One region of the Bradyrhizobium sp. SPXBL-02 genome, then DNA from elsewhere that is predicted to be linked to it. Evidence: riboswitches for the same ligand, from Rfam matches in the RefSeq annotation. Region 1 holds a riboswitch; the other holds the start of a gene.
The links. A riboswitch is a leader RNA that binds a small molecule or an ion and turns the genes downstream of it on or off. The one in region 1 is predicted to bind S-adenosylmethionine.

Region 1 (7,569 bases):
ACCAGGCCCGGCTTCTCCGGCGTGCCGCGATGCACGAACGAGTAGACGCAGAGCGCGCGGTGCTCGCCGACCAGCCGCGCCGGGACGCGTTCCTCGAAGTCAAAGCCCGGCCGCCACATCAGCGAGCCGTAGCCGAACACCCAGAGGTCGCCCGTGGCTGTGGTGATGGAGGGGAGGGTGATTTCCGACATTTCGGGCACGGCTACCAGAACCCTGCGGTCAAGCGAAGCGATTTCTGCGCCTTTCGTCGCAGGCCGGCCCCGCTTACATTTGCCTGAATCTGGCGTCAAAGGGTCGCCGCATGTCCAATATGCCCGTTGCCACAGGCCGCCGCTCCCGCTGGGGCCTTTTCATCGCCCCCGTTCTCGTCCTGATCCTTGCCGTCGGCTGGAGCTGCTTCTGGTTCTATGCGGCGTCGCAGGCCGAAATCGTCGCCGACGCCTGGCGGGCGCAGGAGGCGAAGGCCGGCCGCATCTACGATTGTGCCAAACGCTCGATCGCCGGCTTCCCGTTCCGCTTCGAGGTCCAGTGCTCCGGCGCCAGCGTCGCCCTGGTCTCGCAGAATGCGAGCAAGACGCCGTTCACGGCCAAGCTCGACAACATCCTGGTCGTGGCCCAGGTCTACGACCCCAAGCGCATCATCGCCGAATTCTCCGCGCCCGCGACGCTGATCGACGGCGTCACGCAAAACACTTTCACGGTGAATTGGAGCAAGGGCCGCGCCAGCGTGGCGGGCCTGCCGGCGGTGCCGGATCGCGCTTCCATCGTGTTCGACGAGCCCAGCCTCAACCGTCTCGATGGCAGCGTGCAGGTGCCGCTTGCGCGCGCCAAGCAGGTCGAACTGCATGGCCGTCTCGCCGACGGATCACCATCGGATCATCCTGTAATCGAGACCGTGCTCCATGTCGCGCAGGGCAGCATCCAGGGCGTGCATCCGCTGCTCGCCGAGCCGTTCGAGGCGGACACTCGCGCCAAGATCACCGGCCTCTCCGACCTCACGCCAAAGCCCTGGCCGCAGCGCTTCCGCGAGATCCAGGCCGCCGGCGGTCATATCGAGATCGTGCAGTCGCGCATCCAGCAGGGCGAGATGATCGCGGTCGCGGCCGGCACGCTCGGCCTGTCGCCCAATGGCCGGCTCGACGGCGAATTGCAGATGACGGTGACCGGCCTCGAGCGCGTGATCCCGGCGCTCGGCATCGAGAAGATGCTGGAGGAGGGCGTGCCGCAGGCAACGCTCGACCGCCTCGCGCCCGGCGTGAAGTCGCAGGACCTCAACAATCTGTTCGGCGCACTCGACCGCGCCGTGCCCGGCCTCGGCAAGGTGATCAAGCAGAACGCCAATGCCGGCGTTGCCGCCGGCATCAATTCGATCGGCACCGAGAGCACGCTGGAAGGCAAGAAGGCGCGGAGCTTCCCGCTGAAATTCGTCGACGGCGCCGTGTTGCTCGGCCCGGTCAAGGTCGGCCAGATCCCGCCGCTGTATTGAAGACTCTCTCGTCATTCCGGGGCGATGCGTAGCATCGAACCCGGAATCCATTTCACAGCGTGCGCTGCGGCCCAATGGATTCCGGGCTCGCCCCTTCGGGGCGCCCCGGAATGACGGGGGTGACGCTACGGCTTCTTCAGCGCCGCATGCGGCCGGCCGAAATCGGGCGCGGCTGAATCCTGGCCGATCTCGACGATGCCGCGGCGGATGGCGCGGGTGCGGGTGAAGTGGTCGAACAGCGCCTCCCCATCGCCGCGACGGATCGCGCGGGTGAGCTTTGCCAGATCCTCGGTGAAGGTGCCGAGCATTTCCAGCACGGCCTCCTTGTTGGCGAGGAAGACGTCGCGCCACATCGTCGGGTCGGAGGCCGCGATACGGGTGAAGTCGCGAAAACCACCGGCGGAGAATTTGATCACCTCGGATTCCGTCACCTGCGCCAGCTCGTCGGCGGTGCCGACGATGGTGTAGGCGATCAGATGCGGCAGATGGCTGGTGATGGCGAGCACGAGGTCATGATGATCGGGCGTCATCACCTCGACCTTGGCGCCCATCGCCGCCCAGAACGCGCGCAGGTGGTCAGTCGCCGCCGCATCGGTGCCGTCGGGCGGGGTCAGGATGCACCAGCGGTTGATGAAGAGCTCGGCAAAGCCGGAATCCGGGCCGGAATGCTCGGTGCCCGCCACCGGATGCGCCGGGACGAAATGAATGCCGCTCGGCAGATGCGGGGCCATGTCCCTGACCACCGCGCCCTTGACCGAGCCAACGTCGGAGACGATCGCCCCCGGCTTGAGATGGGCAGCGATCTCCTGCGCCACGGGTCCGCAGGCGCCGACGGGAATGCAGAGGATGACGAGATCGGCGTCCTTCACGGCCTCAGCATTGGTCGCCACGACCTGATCCACGATGCCGAGCTCGGCGACGCGTGCGCGCGTCTTCTCGGAGCGTGCGGTGGTGACGATTTCACCGGCCAGCCCCTGGAGCTTCGCAGCGCGCGCGATCGAGCCGCCGATCAGGCCGAAGCCGATCAGCGCAACGCGCTGGAAGTGCGCCTGCGCGCTCATTTGCCGCCCATGAAGTCGCGCAAGCCGTCGACCACGAGGCGGTTGGCCTCCTCGGTGCCGATCGTCATGCGCAGCGCATGCGGCAGGCCGTAGTTTTTCAGGCCGCGCAGCACGAGTCCACGCTTGGTCAGGAAGGCGTCGGCGTCGTCAGCGGTCTTGCCCTTGTCCGTCGGGAAATGGATCAGCACGAAATTGGCGACGCTCGGCGTCACCTTCAGCCCGAGCTTGCCGATCTCCTCGGTGAGCCAGTTGCGCCAGGTCTCGGTGAACTGCTTCGACATCGCCTGATGCGCGGTGTCCTCGATCGCGGCGACCGCGGCATACATCGCCGGCGTCGACACGTTGAAGGGACCGCGGATGCGGTTGACCGCGTCGATGATGTGCTCGGGCCCGAACATCCAGCCGATGCGCAGTGCAGCCAGGCCATGGATCTTGGAGAAGGTGTGCGTCACCACGGTGTTCTCGGTGGTGGCGACGAGCTCGATCCCCATCTCATAGTCGTTGCGCGAGACGTAATCGCAATAGGCGGCATCCAGCACCAGCAGCACGTGCGAGGGCAGGCCGGCACGCAGCCGCTTGACCTCGTCGAACGGCAGATAGGTGCCGGTCGGGTTGTTGGGGTTGGCGAGCCAAACCAGCTTCGTCTTCGGCGTCACCGCCTTCAGGATGGTGTCGACGTCGGCGGTGAGGTTGGTCTCCTTGGCGATGACGTTCCTGGCGCCGACCGCCATGGTCGCGATCGGGTAGACCAGGAAGCCGTGCGTGGTGGAGATCGCCTCGTCGCCTTGGCTGAGATAGGTGTGCGCGAGCAGATTGAGGATCTCGTCCGAGCCGGCGCCGCAGATGATGCGGTTGGGGTCGAGCCCGAACGAGCGGCCGATCGCCTCGCGCAGCACGCGCGAGGTGCCTTCCGGATAGTCTTCCAGATGGTCCGCCACGCGCTTGAACGCCTCGATCGCCTTGGGCGAGGGCCCGAACGGCGTCTCGTTGGCGGAGAGCTTGAACACCTTGCGGCCCGACTCCGGCACCGGGCTCTTGCCGGGCGTGTAGGGCGCAATATCGAGAATGCCGGGATTCGGCACGGGGCGGGACATCTTGGACTCCGGATAGGCTGGGCGGCTCGCGATTTACGATTTCGGCCCGGTCGGGGGCACCGTATAGCGCGTTGCGTGGCTGCCGACGAGGGCCACAGAGCGAACCGAGGCCCCCGCCTCGATCAGGGCAGCCCTGATTTTGTCGATGCTGGTCGCGCTGGTGACCGAGACCAGCAGCGCCGCGCCGTCGAAGGCGGTATCGGGCACCGCAACGATCTCGGCGAGCGGCGACAGCGCGCGGGCGACCTCGGCGTTCCATCCCGAGACGCGCACGCTGAAGGTCTCGACCTCTGTCACCAGGGCGCTGTCGGCGACGCGCGAGATCGCGAACACCGGCAGCGAGGCCGGATGGTCGGCACGCTCGACGAAGGGCATCCGTGCGATGATCTTGGGCGCGCCGTCGGCTTCCAGCTCCAGCCACCACGGCGTGCGGCTCGAGGTCGCCGAGACCAGCGCCAGGTCGCCCTTGGATTTCGCCACCGCCTCGACCGCGGCCTGCGCGCTGAAATGCGCCACGTAAGGCACGGTGAAGCCGAAATGGAAGCGCACGGAATCGCGCATCGCCGGTTCGCTCACCGAGATGTCGGCATGCACGGAGAACGGCGCCTGCACATAGGTGAAGGTCGAGATGATGACGCGCCAGATGCTCTCGACCGTGTCGAGCGGCAGGATGCCGCGATGACGCTGCACGATCTCGCGCATCATGGAAGCCTCCCGCGCAGGCCGAAACGCCGAGCCGACCTCCTGGGTCTGCTTCACCTGGATCAGCCGGTCGATGATGTCGCCGCGCTGCATGAGGAGGCGATGCATGCCCTCGTCGATCGCGTCGATCTCCTTGCGCAGTTCCTGCAGCGATGGTGGCGCGGGCGGGCGTTGGGACATGTCTGGTCGTCGATCGTTCCGATGGGGGATGTCCTGATTAGGCAGTCGTGGCGGCGAAAGCAAAGAGAAATGACGTGCTTTGCGGGCGACGCGACTGAGGCGAATTGGGCCGATCCGGGCCGCGACTTGACGAAAACCGCCCAAGACGGTAGCTTTTGCCCGTTCCGTGGTCATTTGAGCCGGCCGGCTTGCAGCCACGTTAAAAAACTCGCTAAACAGGCCGGGGACGCTTCCGATCCCGGCCGAACCTATCGTTCAGGCCGGGTTTTTCATGGCCTGATGTCAGCGGCGCGGTCGAGCAGCCAGTCGCAAACGAGGTCGATGTCCGAGATGGGTAGCGTCAAGTCGATACCGAGTCCTGCGATCAGCGCCGACGAGCGGTCGCATGAGGTGGACCATCCAAGCTCGCTGATTGCGCATTTCGGCACCGAGCAGCCGCTGCGGCTCGATTGCGGCGTCGATCTCACCCCGTTCCAGATCGCCTACCAGACCTATGGCGAGCTCAACGCCGATCGCTCCAATGCCGTGCTGATCTGCCATGCGCTGACCGGCGACCAGCATGTCGCCAATGTCCATCCCGTCACGGGCAAGCCGGGCTGGTGGGAGACGCTGGTCGGCCCCGGCCGCCCCCTCGATCCCAAGCACTACTTCATCATCTGCTCCAACGTGATCGGCGGCTGCATGGGCTCGACCGGGCCGGCGTCGATCAATCCCGCCACAGACAAGGTCTGGGGCCTGGATTTCCCCGTCATCACCATCCCCGACATGGTGCGCGCGCAGGCGATGCTGATCGATCGACTCGGCATCGACACGCTGTTTGCGGTCGTCGGCGGCTCGATGGGCGGCATGCAGGTGCTGCAATGGACCGCGGCCTATCCTGAGCGCGTGTACTCCGCGCTGGCGATTGCCTGCGCGACGCGGCACTCGGCGCAGAACATCGCCTTCCACGAGCTCGGCCGCCAGGCCGTGATGGCCGACCCCGACTGGCACGGCGGCGGCTATGCCGATCGCGGCATCCATCCGCATCGCGGGCTCGCGGTGGCGCGGATGGCGGCGCACATCACCTATCTCTCGGACGCGGCGCTGCATCGCAAGTTCGGTCGGCGCATGCAGGATCGCGAGCTGCCGACCTTCTCGTTTGACGCCGACTTCCAGGTCGAATCCTATCTGCGTTACCAGGGCTCGTCCTTCGTCGAGCGCTTCGACGCCAATTCCTATCTCTACCTGACGCGCGCGATGGACTATTTCGACATCGCCGCCGATCACGGCGGCGTGCTGGCCAAGGCCTTCGCCGACATCAAGACCCGCTTCTGCGTGGTCTCCTTCACCAGCGACTGGCTGTTTCCGACCTCGGAATCGCGCGCGCTGGTGCACGCGCTGAATGCTTCGAGCGCGCGGGTGTCGTTCGCCGAGATCGAGACCGATCGCGGCCACGACGCCTTCCTGCTCGACGTGCCCGAATTTTTCGACATCTCCCGCGCCTTCCTGCAATCGGCAGGCAAGGCCCGCGGGCTCAGCCTCGAGGACCGCTAGCGATGTCCGTCCAGGAAGTGCTGCCGTTGAACGGCGCTGCGACTGCGTCGTCCGGCCAGTTTCGCGCCGATCATCTGCTGGTCGCCGAGATGGTCAAGCCGGGCTCGAAGGTGCTCGACGTCGGCTGCGGCGACGGCGATCTGCTTCAGCTGCTGGAGACCCGCGGCATCGACGGCCGCGGCATCGAACTGTCCCGCGAGGGCGTCAACCGCTGCGTCGCCAAGGGGCTCGCGGTGGTGCAGGGTGATGCCGATACCGATCTCGTCAATTATCCCGACGATGCCTTCGACTACGTGATCCTGTCGCAGACGCTGCAGGCGACGCGGCAGCCGAAAGTCGTGCTGGAGAATCTGCTCCGCATCGGCCGCCGCGCCATCGTCTCGTTCCCGAATTTCGGGTTCTGGAAGATGCGGCTCCAGCTCCTGATCGGCGGCCACATGCCGCGCACGGAGAATCTGCCGGCGACCTGGTACGACACCGCCAACATCCATTTCTGCACCATCAAGGATTTCGTGCAGCTCTGCGACGAGATCAACGTCAAGATGGAGCGCTCGGTCGCGCTCGATCTCTACGGCCGCCCGGTGCCGCTGAACCTGCCCTGGTGGGTGTGGAACATGTTCGGCGAGCAGGCGGTGTTCTTGCTGAGCCGGGGCGGGGGGAAATAGTCCCCGTCGTCATTGCGAGGAGCTCTTGCGACGAAGCAATCCAGGCTGTCTCCGCGGAGGGATTCTGGATTGCTTCGCTGCGCTCGCAATGACGGAGTACTGGGCAGCGCATCTGCCTTAATGCGCCGCCAGCGACCGCGGATCCCGCACCGGCCATCGCCCCGCTTCCACCAGCGTCACGAACCGCTCCACGCTCTCGTTGAACAGCGCGGGCTCCTCCAGATTGAGCACGTGGCCCGACTTCGGAAACATCGCGAGCCCCGCCGCGGGCAGATGCTTCTTCAGGAACAGGCTCGGCCCGATGCACGGATCGTCCTCGTCGCCGCAGATGATCAGCGCCGGCGTCGCCGCCTTCGCGATCGCCTCCGTCATCGTGTAGATCGAGGGACGGCCGCCCTGAAATCCGCGCATGGTACGCGCCGATCCCCTGGCATCGTGCCGCGCCAGCGCGGCGTAGAAATCGGCGTGCCCGCGCGGGTCCTTCACCAGGAACGGAATCCGGCTCGGCGCCTCGCGCGTGACTTTTGCGACCTCGGCGGAGCCCAGCGTCTCGAACTGCTCGGCATTGGCGCGGCACTGCTTGCGCCAGGCCTCGAGGTTATCGAGCTCCGAGCCGGAGCCGACGCCGGCCAGTGTCATCGACAGCGCGCGCTTCGGCGCGTTCAACCCGATCTGCAGCGAGGAATAGGCGCCCATCGACAGGCCGACGAGATGGGCGCGCTCGATGCCGAGATGGTCGAGCACGGCAAGCGCATCGGTGTAGAAATGCGTGAAGGTGTAGACCTCGCCGTCAGGCACATCCGAGGGCGTGTAGCCGCGCGCCGAATAGGTGATGCTGCGATGGCCAC
Region 2 (7,569 bases), 200 kb from region 1:
GGTAGCGGCCGGTCATGAAGCCGGAGGCGGTCGAGAGCGGCACGCCGGAGGTGTATTCGAAGCGCTCGCCGGGGGCGAGGATCGGCTGCTCGCCGACCACGCCCTCGCCCTTCACCTCCTGCTGGCGGCCGGAGGCATCGGTGATGATCCAGTGCCGCGTCTTGAGCTGCACGGTCTCCTCGCCCGAATTGGTGATGACGATGGTGTAGGACCAGAAGTAGCGCGAGCGGTCGGCCGACGATTGCTCCGGAACAAAGTTCGGCTCGACGGTCACTTCGATCTGGCGGGTCACGGCGCGGTACATGGCTGCCATCATACCGAAATCCGCCCCGGGAACCAAACCCCTACGGGCGGCCTTGGCGACATCGTCCCGCCAGAATTGGAGGAAAAGCACACGACCGAGGGAGACACCCTTATGTGATCCGGGCGCTTTGCGAGACGACAGCCGGACCATTACACTGCTTCAACGTCGCGATTTGCGGAACGGTTTCCAGGCCCCGATGACCATTGCCGACCGAGTGACGGGATCGACCATCGCAGGAACCGCGGGCGCCAAGCCGCGCGCCGCTGCGCCGGCCATCACGCTGCCTGCCATCGGCGAGCGCGAGCTCCGGCTCGATCTGTTCCGCGGACTCGCGCTATGGCTGATCTTCATCGACCATCTGCCGCCCAGTCTGCTGACCTGGTTCACGATCCGCAATTACGGCCTCAGCGACGCCACCGAGATCTTCATCTTCATCTCCGGCTACACCGCTGCCTTCGTCTATGGCCGGGCCATGCTCGAGAGCGGCGTTCTCATCGCCACCGCGCGCATCCTGCGCCGGGTCTGGCAAATCTACGTCGCCCACGTCTTCCTGTTCACGATCTTTCTCGCCGAGATCTCCTATGTGGCGACCAGGTTCGAGAACCCGCTCTACACCGAAGAGATGGGCATCATGGACTTCCTCAAGCAGCCCGACGTCACCATCGTGCAGGCGCTGCTGCTACGCTTCCGTCCCGTCAACATGGACGTGCTGCCGCTCTACATCGTGCTGATGCTGGCGCTGCCTCTGATCCTGTGGTCGATGAAATGGCGGCCGGACGTCACGCTCGGGCTTTCGGTCGTGCTCTACGCGGTGACCTGGGAGTACGACCTTTATCTCTCGGCTTATCCGAACGGCTTCTGGGCCTTCAATCCTTTCGCCTGGCAATTGCTGTTCGTGTTCGGTGCATGGTGCGCGCTCGGAGGTGCGCGTCGCATGTCGCGCATCCTGGCCTCGCCCGTGACGATGTGGATCTCGATCGCCTATCTCGTCGCGGCGTTCTACGTGACGCTGACCTGGTACGTGCCGCAGCTGTCCCAGTTCATGCCGAAGCGGATCGAGCAGTGGATGTATCCGATCGACAAGACCGACCTCGACGTGCTGCGCTTCACGCATTTCCTGGCGCTGGCTGCGCTCACCGTGCGCTTCCTGCCCCGGGATTGGCCGGGCTTGAAATCGCGCTGGCTGCGACCATTGATTCTATGTGGCCAGCATTCGCTCGAGATCTTCTGCCTCGGCGTCTTCCTGGCCTTTGCCGGCCATTTCGTCCTCGCCGAAGTCTCCGGCGGGCCGGCCATGCATGCGTTGATTAGCCTCTCCGGAATCCTGATCATGTGGGGGGTTGCCTGGGTCATTTCGTGGTACAAGCGTGTGGCTGACAAGAGCGGTGCGAAAACCAAAAACGCCGTCGGCAACGCCGATCTGGCGGGAGGGGGCTGATGAAGGCGAAGGTTCTCCTGAGCCTGATCCTGCTATGCGGTAGCCTCGCCGCGCCCACGGCGCGCGCGGGCGATGCCGCGTCTGCCGCGTCCCCTGTGCCTGCGGCCTGCGAATTGCCGTCCTATCTGCTGACCAGCGAAAGCCAGCTGCCCAAGGTCGCCGAGGCGGTCAAGGCCGGCAAGCCGCTCGATATCCTGGTCATCGGCAGCCGCTCGACCACGATTCCTTCGTCGGAGGGCAGCTCCTATCCGGCGCGCATGGAGGCGATCCTCAAGGAGAAGCTGCCGCCGTCCGAGGTCGTGCACGTCTCCGTAGAAATACAGAGCAAGAAAACGGCAGAGGAGACCGCGTCCAGCTTCGTTAAGCTGATGGAAGCAAAAACGCCTACTTTGGTCATCTGGCAGACCGGGACCGTGGATGCTATCCGATCCATCGATCCCGACGAATTTCGTGGCGCGGTGACCGACGGGGTTGTTGCGCTGCAAAAGGCAGGGGCTGACGTCGTCTTGATGAATTTGCAATACAGCCCGCGCACCGAGACCATGATCTCGGCGCAGCCTTTTCTCGACAATATGCGCGTCGTTGCGCAGGAGCACGACATTCCGCTGTTCGATCGTTTCGCGATCATGCGGCAGTGGAATGAGCAGGGCCAGTTCGACCTGTTCAGCCCGTCCCGCGGGCCTGAGCTGGCGAAGCAGGTCCATGATTGCCTGGGCCGGGCGTTGGCACAGTTCGTGATTGACGCTGCTCACCTGGAGCCGGCCCAGCAGCAAAATTGAGGTCTAGCGTTAATGAGTTCTCTCCGCCCTTTTTGCCTGACGTCATGGCTGGCCGTGCCCGCAGCAGCGGCGCTGTTATGGCTGACGCCCGCCTCGCATGCGCAGACGCCCGCGCAACCTGCCCCCGCACCCGCCCAGTCACCTGATCCCGCGCCCGCTGCGCCGTCCCAGACCACCGTCGCCGCGAGGTCGTCCGAGCCGCGCGGCGTCACCTCGCGCGCCATCGACAAGGTGAAGGAGGTCGCGAAGTCCGCCGCCGACATCTTCAGCCGCGTGCCTTGCCTGCCGCCGAAGGGCGGCTCCAAGGCGATGGGCTCGCTGCCGCATGTCGCGAGCAAGCTCGTCGCCGGACAGCCCGTCGTCATCGTCGCGTTCGGTTCGTCGTCGACCGCGGGCTTCGGCGCGAGCTCGCCGGAGTTCAACTACCCCAATCGCCTCGCCGCGCAGCTGCGGCGTCACTATCCGAGCGCCGACATCACGGTCGTCAATGCCGGCGTCGGCGGCGAGGATGCGCCCGAGATGATGAAGCGCCTGCAGACGCAGGTGATCGACGTGCATCCGGATCTCGTGATCTGGCAGGTCGGCACCAACGCCGTGCTGCGCAACCTCGATCCCGCCGATACGGCCAAGCTGGTCGAGGACGGCATCAGCCGCATTCAGGCCGCCGGCGGCACCGACATCGTGCTGGTCGACCCGCAATATTCGCCGGCCGTCAACCAGCGCAAGGAGAGCGCCGGCAAGATGATCAAGCTGCTCGGCAACGTCGCCGAGCTGCGCAAGGTCGGCATCTTCCCGCGCTTCGAGGTGATGCGCGACTGGCACGAGAACCAGTCGATCCCGGTCGAGAGCTTCGTCATCGCCGATGGCCTGCACATGAACGATTGGGGCTATGCCTGCTTCGCCCAGCTGCTCGGCGACGACATCATCCGCTCCGTCGGCCAGATCAAGCTCGGGGTGAACGTGCCGGCGGATGTGAGAACATATCGGCCGATGTGAGAGGTTATCGCCGTAGGGTGGGCAAAGGCGCGCAGCGCCGTGCCCACCATCTCGTCATTGTAGTCGAGAATGGTGGGCACGCTTCGCTTTGCCCACCCTACGAAGCTTTCCTCACGCCTTCTCCAGCGCCGCGGTGAGATCCTCGATCAGGTCATCGGCGTGCTCGAGCCCCGCCGAGAAGCGAATGAAACCCTCGCTGATGCCGAGCGCGGCGCGGTCTTCCGGCTTCAGGCGCTGATGCGTCGTGGTCGCCGGATGCGTGACGAGGCTCTTGGCGTCGCCGAGATTGTTCGAGATCTTGGCAAGCTTCAATTCGTTGAGCACGCGGAACGCCGCCGCCTTGCCGCCCTTCACCTCGAAGCCGACCAGCGTCGAGCCGCCGCGCATCTGCTTCTTCACCAGCGCCGCCTGCGGATGATCGGCGCGGCCGGGATAGACCAGCCGCGAGATCTTGGGATGGCTCGCCAGCACCTCGGCGATGCGCGCGGCCGTGTCGGTCTGCGCGCGCACGCGCACGCCGAGCGTCTCCAGGCCCTTGAGCAGGACCCAGGCATTGAACGGCGAGATCGACGGGCCGGTCTGGCGCATGAAATTGTGGATGTGCTCGGCGATGAAGGCTTCCGAGGACAGGATGATGCCGCCGAGACAGCGGCCCTGGCCGTCGATGTGCTTGGTCGCGGAGTAGACGACGACGTCGGCGCCGAGCGCGAGCGGGCTCTGCCAGATCGGCGTCGCAAACACGTTGTCGACGACGAGCCGCGCGCCACCCTTGTGCGCGATCTCGGCAATCGAGGGAATGTCGAGTACGTCCAGCGTCGGGTTGGTCGGGCTCTCCAGGAAGAACGTCTTGGTGTTGGGCCGGAGCGCGCGCTGCCATTCATCGAGATTGGCACCGTCGACCAGCGTGGTCTCGATGCCGTAGCGCGGCAACAGGTCCTGGACGACGTAGAGGCACGAGCCGAACAGCGCGCGGGAGGCGACGACGTGATCGCCGGCCTTGAGCGGTGCCAGGATCGCGGTCGTCACCGCCGCCATGCCGGTTGCCGCCGAGCGCGCGGCCTCGGCGCCTTCGAGCTCGATCATGCGGCGCTCGAACATCGCAATGGTCGGGTTGGAATAGCGCGAATAGATGAAGCCGGGATCCTCGCCCTTGAACCGCGCCTCGCACTCCTCCGCGCTGGCGTAGACATAGCCTTGCGTCAGGAACAGCGCCTCCGACGTCTCGCCATATTGCGAGCGAAGGGTGCCGGAATGGACCAGGCGGGTTTCGGGGCGGTAAGTGGCAGATGACTTCGACATAGGACCCTCTCCGACATGACCGTCGAGGCGAAAACGGTCACAAAAAAACCGGCCTGGATATCTCCACGGGCCGGGATCACAGAGGTCCCCGGCCTGTTTAGCGACTTATTTAACGTGGCTGCAAGCCGGCCGGCTCAAATCACCACGGGATAAGTGATGCTCATATTCCGCAATGCCCTTTCCGTCAAGGCGTCCATCGGATAGCCGTAAAAGACTTGTATTTCCGGCATGTCCGGATGCGTTTGACCCCTGATGAGGACCCCCGGTTGACGTTCACGGTCGCCGCCGACGCCAATGGTATCCTGCCCGACCGCATGATCGCGGCGATGGCGGAAGAAGGTCTCATCCTGCCCGCCTACGACTTCGTCGAGAGCCAGATCCAGCCGGCGAGCCTCGATCTGCGTCTTGGCGACATCGCCTATCGCGTCCGTGCCAGCTTCCTCCCCGGGCCCGGCGCCACGGTGGCCGAGCGCATCGACGAGTTGAAGCTGCACGAGTTCAGCCTCGCCGACGGCGCGGTGCTCGAGACCAATTGCGTCTACATCGTGCCGCTGCTCGAAAGCCTCGCGCTGCCGCCGGAGATCGTCGCTGCCGCCAATCCGAAGAGCTCGACCGGCCGGCTCGACGTCTTCACCCGCGTGATCGCCGACGGCACCCGCCGCTTCGACATGATCGGCGCCGGTTATCACGGCCCGCTCTATGCCGAGATCAGTCCGAAGACGTTTCCGGTCTTGGTGCGCGAGGGCTCGCGCCTCAGCCAGGTGCGCTTTCGCACCGGCGATGCCATCCTCAATCCCGACGAGCTCGATGCGCTGCATGCTAGCGAGCGCCTCGTCGACATCGACGATGCGGACCTGTCCGGCGGCGTTGCCGTCTCGGTCGATCTGTCGGGCGAGAAGGCGAGCGGCTTCGTCGGCTACCGCGCCAAGCGCCACACCGGCGTCGTCGACGTCGACCGCCGCGCCGGCTACGCGGTGGAGGATTTCTGGGAGCCGATCTCGGCGCGCCCCGACGGCAGCCTGATCCTCGACCCCGGCGAGTTCTACATCCTCGCCTCCAAGGAAGCGGTGCAGGTGCCGCCCGACTACGCCGCGGAGATGGTGCCGTTCGATCCCTTGGTCGGCGAATTCCGCGTGCACTATGCCGGCTTCTTCGATCCCGGCTTCGGCTATGCCGGCGCGGGCGGGCAGGGCGCCCGCGCGGTGCTCGAAGTGCGCTCGCGCGAGGTGCCGTTCATCCTCGAGCACGGCCAGATCGTCGGCCGCCTCGTCTACGAGAAGATGCTGGCCCGCCCCGACGCCATGTACGGCCAGCGCATCGGTTCCAATTACCAGGCGCAAGGCCTCAAACTATCGAAGCATTTTCGGGTGTAGCTGCACATTCTACTGTCATGCCCCGGCTTGCCGACTTCGCTGAAGCTTCGCCGGCCGAGCACCCTCTGGCCCGGCGTAGCCTAGCGGAGCCGGGACCGGGGCATCCAGTACGCCGCGGCCTATCGCTCTATGACGGACGCCTCTGGGATACTGGATCGCCCGATCAAGTCGGGCGATGACACCGAATGTGTGTCACGATGCGCAAGACCAGCTACATGCGAGGTGGCGACATGACCGATCAGTTCCAACTCGATGCAAGCATCATCAACGACGCCGCGGACGCGCTGATCTATTCCGATCGCTCCGGCACGATCACGCGCTGGAATCGCGCATCGACCGCGCTGTTCGGCTTCTCCGCCGACGAAGCGCTCGGCCAGAATCTCGATCTGATCATTCCCGAACATCTGCGCGCCGCGCACTGGAAAGCCTTCGACGCCGCGCTCGCCAGCGGCACCATGAAGCTTGCGGGCAGGCCGACGCTGACCCGCGCGCTGCACAAGAGCGGGCGCAAGCTCTACATCGAGATGACCTTCGCGCTGGTGCGGGACAGAGATGGTGCCGTGCAGGGATCGGTGGCGATGGCGCGCGACGTCACGGAGCGCGTCGAGCGCGAACGGGCGGCCAAGGCGGCGCAAAATTCGTGATGCGGAATTGACGGAACGCCGTGCAGGGAGGCCTGCACGCGCGTCATGTTGCCTGTCACTGGCCGCGGTGACACACTCGATCAAAACCATGATCGGGGAGCGAACATGACCGCCGCACCAGACCTCGCGCAGGAAGCGCAATGGAAGCGCTGGCGCGCAGTCGCAGATCTCTACCACGCCTATTTCACCGGCCTCATCCTCACCGTCGTCACGCGCCGCGGCACGGCGGATGCCGCCGAGTTCGTCTTCCGCGTGTTCCGTCGCCAGCAGCAGGAGCGCTTCCTGCCGGGGCTCAAAAAGCTCGGGATCGACCATCTGCCGCCGGCGGTCGCGGCTGCGCAATATCACTATCTCTCCAACTGGATCGGCGGCGTGCATGTCGAATACATGTATGAGAGCGACAGCAAGGCCTGGATCCGCTATCCGCCGCCGCGCTGGATCTGGAAGGGCACCGCGATCTGCGGCGTGCCGGGCGAAGTCTCCCGCGCAATGCTGCGCGGCTGGCACGCCAACAACGGCGTTGCGCTCGGCGATCTCAGGCTCGGCTTCGTCTGCACCAAGCAGAGCGTCGACGGCCAGGATGGGCTCGAAGGCTATTATCATCTCTACGACCATCCGCTCGAGCTCGACCAGCGCCTGGTGTTCGCGCGGCACCTGGAAGCGCCGCTGTTCGATGCGAAGACGGCGCCGGCATTGCCGATCGCGAGCTGGCCAAGACCGCGGTTGGAAAAGGCCT

Region 2: another riboswitch for S-adenosylmethionine. It lies ahead of ACNJYD_RS36835 (O-succinylhomoserine sulfhydrylase); the one in region 1 lies ahead of metX (homoserine O-acetyltransferase MetX).

Annotation. Positions count from the first base shown of each region.
Region 1 is NZ_CP182474.1:7,720,290-7,727,858, reverse strand. Features, by position in the region: gene ACNJYD_RS35890 (gamma-glutamylcyclotransferase) at 1-191, opposite strand, end outside; gene ACNJYD_RS35885 (DUF2125 domain-containing protein) at 302-1,486, shown strand; gene ACNJYD_RS35880 (prephenate/arogenate dehydrogenase family protein) at 1,612-2,547, opposite strand; gene hisC (histidinol-phosphate transaminase) at 2,544-3,641, opposite strand; gene ACNJYD_RS35870 (chorismate mutase) at 3,675-4,523, opposite strand; SAM riboswitch at 4,680-4,759, shown strand; gene metX (homoserine O-acetyltransferase MetX) at 4,854-6,056, shown strand; gene metW (methionine biosynthesis protein MetW) at 6,059-6,721, shown strand; gene ACNJYD_RS35855 (alpha/beta fold hydrolase) at 6,839-7,569, opposite strand, start outside.
Region 2 is NZ_CP182474.1:7,921,365-7,928,933, reverse strand. Features, by position in the region: gene apaG (Co2+/Mg2+ efflux protein ApaG) at 1-304, opposite strand, end outside; gene ACNJYD_RS36850 (OpgC domain-containing protein) at 501-1,742, shown strand; gene ACNJYD_RS36845 (SGNH/GDSL hydrolase family protein) at 1,742-2,521, shown strand; gene ACNJYD_RS36840 (SGNH/GDSL hydrolase family protein) at 2,534-3,517, shown strand; gene ACNJYD_RS36835 (O-succinylhomoserine sulfhydrylase) at 3,629-4,816, opposite strand; SAM riboswitch at 4,893-4,972, opposite strand; gene ACNJYD_RS36830 (2'-deoxycytidine 5'-triphosphate deaminase) at 5,053-6,189, shown strand; gene ACNJYD_RS36825 (PAS domain-containing protein) at 6,420-6,833, shown strand; gene ACNJYD_RS36820 (hypothetical protein) at 6,939-7,569, shown strand, end outside.